Nisaea sediminum: one gene and its partner. The protein of the gene in region 1 interacts with the protein of each later gene in a pairwise test. Links are inferred from orthologs where the notes say so. Each region holds a gene or a part of one and is shown on either strand. Other genes may lie near its edges. The genes, in order: hfq and rho.

The links.
Region 2: the proteins of hfq (region 1) and rho interact in binary tests that used the Escherichia coli proteins (3 or more experiments, as listed by UniProt). The link is inferred for Nisaea sediminum from one-to-one orthologs.

The regions. Positions count from the first base shown.
Region 1 is NZ_JACZCQ010000002.1:56,294-59,527, forward strand. Bases 45-2,958 are described here. They hold hfq (RNA chaperone Hfq), read left to right. Parts: upstream 45-1,332; coding sequence 1,333-1,584; downstream 1,585-2,958. Other genes in these bases: trkA (Trk system potassium transporter TrkA), read left to right, coding at 45-566; IG122_RS03750 (HAD family hydrolase), read left to right, coding at 569-1,216; hflX (GTPase HflX), read left to right, coding at 1,606-2,907. Outside these bases: more of trkA, read left to right, coding at 1-44; IG122_RS03765 (inositol monophosphatase family protein), read left to right, coding at 3,008-3,234. UniProt on the Escherichia coli protein: RNA chaperone that binds small regulatory RNA (sRNAs) and mRNAs to facilitate mRNA translational regulation in response to envelope stress, environmental stress and changes in metabolite concentrations.
Region 2 is NZ_JACZCQ010000006.1:642,325-645,435, reverse strand. What follows is about bases 135-2,925. They hold rho (transcription termination factor Rho), read right to left. Parts: upstream 2,266-2,925; coding sequence 1,003-2,265; downstream 135-1,002. Other genes in these bases: hemJ (protoporphyrinogen oxidase HemJ), read right to left, coding at 2,475-2,906; IG122_RS15100 (tautomerase family protein), read left to right, coding at 711-923; IG122_RS15105 (SDR family oxidoreductase), read left to right, coding at 135-665. Outside these bases: more of IG122_RS15105, read left to right, coding at 1-134; hemE (uroporphyrinogen decarboxylase), read right to left, coding at 2,932-3,111. UniProt on the Escherichia coli protein: Facilitates transcription termination by a mechanism that involves Rho binding to the nascent RNA, activation of Rho's RNA-dependent ATPase activity, and release of the mRNA from the DNA template.

The DNA of each region.
Region 1 (3,234 bases):
CCAAGCTCGTGGCGCAGACTCTGGACCATACTATGGTGCTCAATGGCGATGCGCTCGATGTCGAGATCCTCGAGGAAGCCAACGTTGCCCAGACCGAGACCTTTGTCGCCGTCTCGAACGACGAGGAAGTGAATATCATTGGGTCGCTTCTGGCCAAGCGCGCCGGTGCGGCCCGTACCGTCGCTCTGATCAACAAAGGCACCTATGCGTCGCTGATCTCCACGCTCGGCGTTGATGCCGTGGTGAACCCGAAGGCAATCACGGTTTCGACCATTCTGCAGCACGTCCGGCGCGGACGTATTCGGGGTGTCTATTCCCTGCGCGGCGATTTCGGCGAGGTGATCGAGGCCGAGGCGCTGGAGACCTCGCAACTGGTCGGGAGTCCCCTGCGCGACGCCAAGCTGCCGGCCGGCGTCATAGTCGGCGCGATCTACCGCGACGGCGAGGTTCTCGTGCCGCGCGGCGATACGGTGATCCAGGCGCAGGACCGGGTCATTCTCTTCGCCACCTACGAGGTGGTGAAGAAGGTCGAGAAACTGTTCGCCGTCCGGCTCGATTTCTTCTGATCATGGTCGAGCAACCGCGCGCGATTCTCTTCGATTGGGACAGTACTCTGGTCGACAATTGGCCGGGTGTGACAACGGCCATGAACGCGGCCCTCGGCGCGTTCGATCTTCCGCATTGGAGCGAGCAGGAAATGCGTCTGCGCGCGAAGCGCTCCATGAGGGACAATTTCCCGACGATCTTCGGTGAGCGCTGGGAAGAGGCGCGCGATATTTTCTATACGGCTTTCGAGGAGCGTCACCTGTCCGCATTGCACGCTCTTGCCGGAGCCGAAGAACTGCTGTCGTCCCTGCGGGAGCGTTCTGTCCTGATGGGCGTGGTGAGCAACAAGAATGGGAACTTCCTGCGCGCCGAAGCAGAAACCCTGGGCTGGACAGGCTTTTTCCACAGGATCGTGGGCGCCACCGACGCGGAGAAGGACAAGCCCGCGCGCGAGCCCGTCGATCTGGCGCTCTCGGAATCGGGACATGCGCCGGGCAACGAGGTCTGGTTCGTCGGAGATTCTCTGGTGGATCTGCAGTGCGGAGTGGCGAGCGGATGCGTTCCGGTCCTGATCGGAGACGAGCCGATTGCTGCGGCCGATCTGGAAAAATGGACACCGAGACATCATTTCACCGATTGCGATGCCATGCGGCGTGCGCTGACAGATTGAGTCGGGCGAAGAAATAGTTATATAAAGGGGATACCTATCTCGCATTTGCGAGATGGGGGCGGTGCCAAGCTTGTTCCGGCACGCGCCTGATACACAACGAACAAAAGGTCCGTGCAATGGCCACCGATAAGAACCAGAACGTTCAGGAAGTGTTTCTCAACACGATCCGGAAGAACAAGACTGCGGTTACGATCTTTCTCATCAACGGTGTGAAACTCCAGGGCATTGTGACCTGGTTCGACAATTTCTCGCTGCTCTTGCGGCGTGATGCGCACTCGCAGTTGGTCTACAAGCACGCGATCTCAACCATTATGCCGTCCCAGCCCGTTCAGCTGTTTGAACCGGCGCGGGAAGAAGAGGCCAGTTGAGCCTGAGAAAGCGGGGCGTGCGTGGATAGCGCGTCGGACGTAAAGAGCGGTCGGGCACTCGTTGTCCATCCCTTCGAAAAGAGATCTGTGGCTCAGGAGCCCGCGGGAACGCGGGATCCTGAAGCGCGTTTGGCCGAAGCTGTCGGACTGACGGCTGCGATCGAGCTTGACGTCGTACACAGCGAAGTCGTCTCGCTCAGCCGTGTCCGCCCGGCGACCTATATCGGCGGCGGCGCGGTCGAGCGTCTGGCCGGCATCGTGCAGGCGCTGGAGATCGAGGTCGCCATCGTCGACGCGTCGCTGTCTCCGGTCCAGCAGCGCAACCTCGAGAAAGCGCTCGACTGCAAGGTCATCGATAGGACGGCGCTGATCCTGGAGATCTTCGGCGCCCGGGCGCGCACGCATGAAGGGCGGCTCCAGGTCGAACTTGCGGCCCTGACTTTCCAACGCAGCCGTCTCGTGCGCTCCTGGACCCACCTTGAACGCCAGCGCGGCGGCCTCGGCTTCGTCGGCGGCCCGGGCGAAAGCCAGCTCGAAATCGACCGCCGTCTGATCGGCGAGCGGATCACCCGGATCCGCAAGGAACTCGAGGATGTCAAACGGACGCGCGAACTGCACCGGGAGTCCCGGCGTAAGGTTCCCTATCCGATCGTCGCGCTCGTCGGTTATACGAACGCGGGCAAGTCGACCCTGTTCAACCGGCTGACCGAGTCTGCGGTTTTTGCCCAGGATCTGCTGTTCGCCACGCTCGATCCGACAATGCGCCGGTTGGAGCTGCCGTCGGGCCGGACCATCATTCTCTCAGACACGGTCGGGTTTATTTCCGACCTGCCGACCCACCTCGTTGCGGCTTTCCGGGCAACCCTCGAGGAGGTGAGGGAGGCGGACATCCTGCTCCATGTGCGTGATTTCTCGCATCCGGATACCGAGGCGCAGAGAAACGACGTGATCGCCGTTCTGCGCGATCTCGGCCTGGACGAGCGGAAACTGACGGAACAGACCATCGAGGTGCTCAACAAGATCGATCTGCTCGGTTTGCCGGAGCGCGGGGAAGCACTCGCAAAGGGCATGAGCCGGAAGATCGCGGTGTCAGCCCTCGACGGTACCGGTTGTGAGGATCTGCTCGCGTTGCTGGACGAGATGCTCGGAGTCGGGGATGTCACGCGTACTTTCGAACTGGATGCGGCGAACGGAGCGGCGGTTGCCTGGCTCTATCAGCACGGACAGGTGATGGACCGGGAGGACAGGGACTCCGAAATCCACATGAAAGTTCGCATGACTCCGGTCGACGCCGAACGTTTCGACGCCAGATTTAACGCGTGATTTCAATCGGGTGCGGAAGCTCACTTCCAAAACCGGCTGCTCCGGTTAAATTGTATTTTCCGAAGCTCGGCACTCGCCGGCAAATCATTTACTGGCGCGAATGAACAGATATCCAGATCCCTCTGCCGTCATGGGCATCATGCGGGAAACCGCGAATTCGGTGATACTGCCACGTTACAGGTCGCTGCAGAGGGGAGAAATCCAGGAAAAGACCGGCCCGGACGATCTCGTCACCATTGCCGATATCGAATCCGAGCGGCGGATGACGCCACTTCTCCAGGATCTGCTGCCGGGCTCCGCGGTGGTCGGTGAGGAGGCCGTCGCCGC
Region 2 (3,111 bases), on another replicon or contig:
TCGCCCGCGAAGGTGCTGCAATCCTAGTAAATTACGCCCGTGATGCGGCAGCAGCCGAGAACGTTGTCCAACGGATTGCCGAGAAAGGCGGGCAAGCGGTCGCCCTCAAGGCCGACGTGAGTGCAGCCTCCGGTATCGAGAAAATGTTCGATGCCGCGGAAACCGCCTTCGGACCTGTCGACATCCTTGTGAACAATGCCGGGATCATGCGCCTTGGCGCCATTTCCGAGACGTCAGACGCCGATCTCGACGCTCATGTCGCGGTCAATCTGGCCGGCGCCTTCCGGGGCATGCGTGCCGGCTCCAGGAGACTCCGCGACGGCGGACGCATCATCAATATCTCGAGCAGCGTGATCGGCATGCGGATGCCCGGCTACGGTCTCTATGCCGCTACCAAGGCGGCGGTCGAGGCCATGGGCCAGGTTCTCGCCAAGGAACTCGGGCCGCGCGGCATCACGGTCAATGCCGTGGCGCCCGGTCCTGTCGCCACCGAGCTCTTCTTCAACGGCAAATCGGAGGAAATGATCCAGGCCATCACCCGCTCCATTCCACTCGGGCGCCTCGGCGCACCGGAAGACATCGCCGAAACCGTCGCCTTCATCGCCGGACCGGGCGGGGGCTGGATCAATGGCCAGACCATCCGCGCCAACGGCGGAATGATCTGACCTCGCATTTTCAGGAGGCAACTCTTTCAAGGAAAGGACGACCGAATGCCCTTCGCCAACTTCAAACTGCCAGAGGCAGCACTCTCCAGAGCGCAGAAAGAAGATCTTCTGCACAAGACGACGGATCTGATGGTCAGCTATTTCGGTGAAGCGGTCCGACCGCATACCATGGTGCTGATCGAGGAAGTCCGTGACGGCGGCTATGGCCGCGCCGATGAGATCTTCGTGCTGCCGCCGGAGTACCGAGCGAGAGACTGAGCTTCTGCGCATGCCACAAAAAGCAAGAGCGGCCTCAGAAGGCCGCTCTTTTCTTTTCCGGTCAACGCTCTTCCGGAAATCAGGAATTCATCGCGTCGAAGAAATCCTGGTTGCTCTTCGAGACCTTCAGCTTGTCGAGCAGGAACTCCATCGCGTCGACCGTCCCCATCTGGGTCAGGATACGGCGCAGGACCCACATCTTGTTGAGGGTTGCACGCTCCACCAGAAGTTCTTCCTTGCGGGTACCCGACCGGGTGATGTCGATGGCCGGGAAAGTCCGCTTGTCGGCGAGCTTGCGGTCGAGAATGATCTCGGAGTTACCGGTGCCCTTGAACTCTTCGAAGATGACCTCGTCCATCCGCGAGCCGGTATCGATCAGCGCGGTCGCGATGATAGTCAGCGAGCCGCCCTCCTCGATGTTCCGGGCTGCACCGAAGAAGCGCTTGGGGCGCTGCAGTGCATTGGCGTCGACACCGCCGGTCAGCACCTTCCCGGAGGACGGCACGACGGTGTTGTAGGCGCGCGCAAGCCGCGTGATGGAGTCCAGCAGGATCACTACGTCGCGCTTGTGCTCGACCAGGCGCTTGGCCTTCTCGATCACCATCTCGGCGACCTGGACGTGACGCGCGGCCGGCTCGTCGAAGGTGGAGCTGATAACCTCCCCCTTCACCGAACGGTCCATGTCGGTCACTTCCTCGGGACGCTCGTCGATCAGAAGCACAAGCAGATAGGCGTCCGGATGGTTCTCGGCGACCGCATGGGCGATATTCTGCAGCATGACCGTCTTACCGGTCCGCGGCGGCGCCACGATGAGGCCGCGCTGTCCCATGCCGAGCGGCGCGATCAGATCGATCACCCGCGTGGTCACGTCCTGCTGCTTGTTCTCCGCCTTCTCAAGCTCGAGATTCAGACGCTGCTCTGGGTAGAGCGGCGTCAGATTGTCGAAATTGATCCGGTGGCGAACCGCGTCCGGGTCTTCGAAGTTGATCTTGTTGACCTTGAGCAGCGCGAAGTACCGCTCTCCGTCCTTCGGTGCCCGGATCTGTCCCTCGACCGTATCGCCCGTGCGCAGTCCGAAACGCCGCACCTGGCTCGGAGAGATATAAATATCGTCCGGCCCCGGCAAGTAATTGGACTCGGGTGATCTGAGAAAGCCGAACCCGTCCGGCAGCGTTTCAAGAACGCCGGTGCCATAGATCGGAAGATCGTTGTCAGCTAACTGTTTGAGAATAGCAAACATCATATCCTGCTTGCGCAGAACACTTGCGTTCTCAATCTCCAATTCTTCCGCATAGGCAAGAAGATCTTGGGGGGTTTTTGCTTTTAGCTCTTGAAGATGCATCGTCCTGTCGATGACAAGGTAAAACGAATGTTTGGGAAGGTCGGCCGGTTGAGCAGGCCGCACGAGTGTCGCTTTATCAGCTGACTGTTATGATTTGTTCTGTGCGGGAAGACCTGACGCCATGCCCCACGGCGGTCGGCGATTGATGTCAATTACAGTAGTTTGGCGGCGGGTGTCAAACAACAATATTTGACAAAAATGGAAAACATTCAGGAAAACGGTTTCACGATCACCATGATGACGATGACGATCAGAAGGATCGTCGGGACTTCGTTCGCAATCCGGTAGAAGCGCGCACTGCGACGATTTGCATCGGCCGCGAAATCGCGCCGCCACCGGGCCATCATTCCGTGAAATCCGGTGAGCAGGAAAAGACAGGCCAGTTTGACGTGAAACCAGCCGTCCGAGAGAAATTCCGGAATAAGCACCAGCATCCAGATACCGAAGACGAAGGTCGAAACCATCGCCGGATTGATGATCGCACGCAGAAGCCGGCGCTCCATGATCTTCAGGGTTTCGGAGAGTTCGGAGCCGGGCTCCGCATCGGCGTGATAGACGAAGAGCCGCGGCAGATAGAACATCCCGGCCATCCAGGCCACCATGCTCATGACGTGAAACGCCTTGATCCATTCGTAGCTCATCGTGTCCTCCTCCCCGGCCGGCCGTTTACCTGCGCCGCACCTGGCGCAGCAACTGCTCGACATGCGCGATCGGTGTCGTCGGCAGAATGCCGTGCCCGAGATTGAAGATGAACGGTCCGGAAGCGGCCGCATCGAGGATGCTCTTCACCTCCTCGTCGAGGCCCTTTCCGCCGGACAGCAAGGCGATCGGATCGAGATTGCCCTG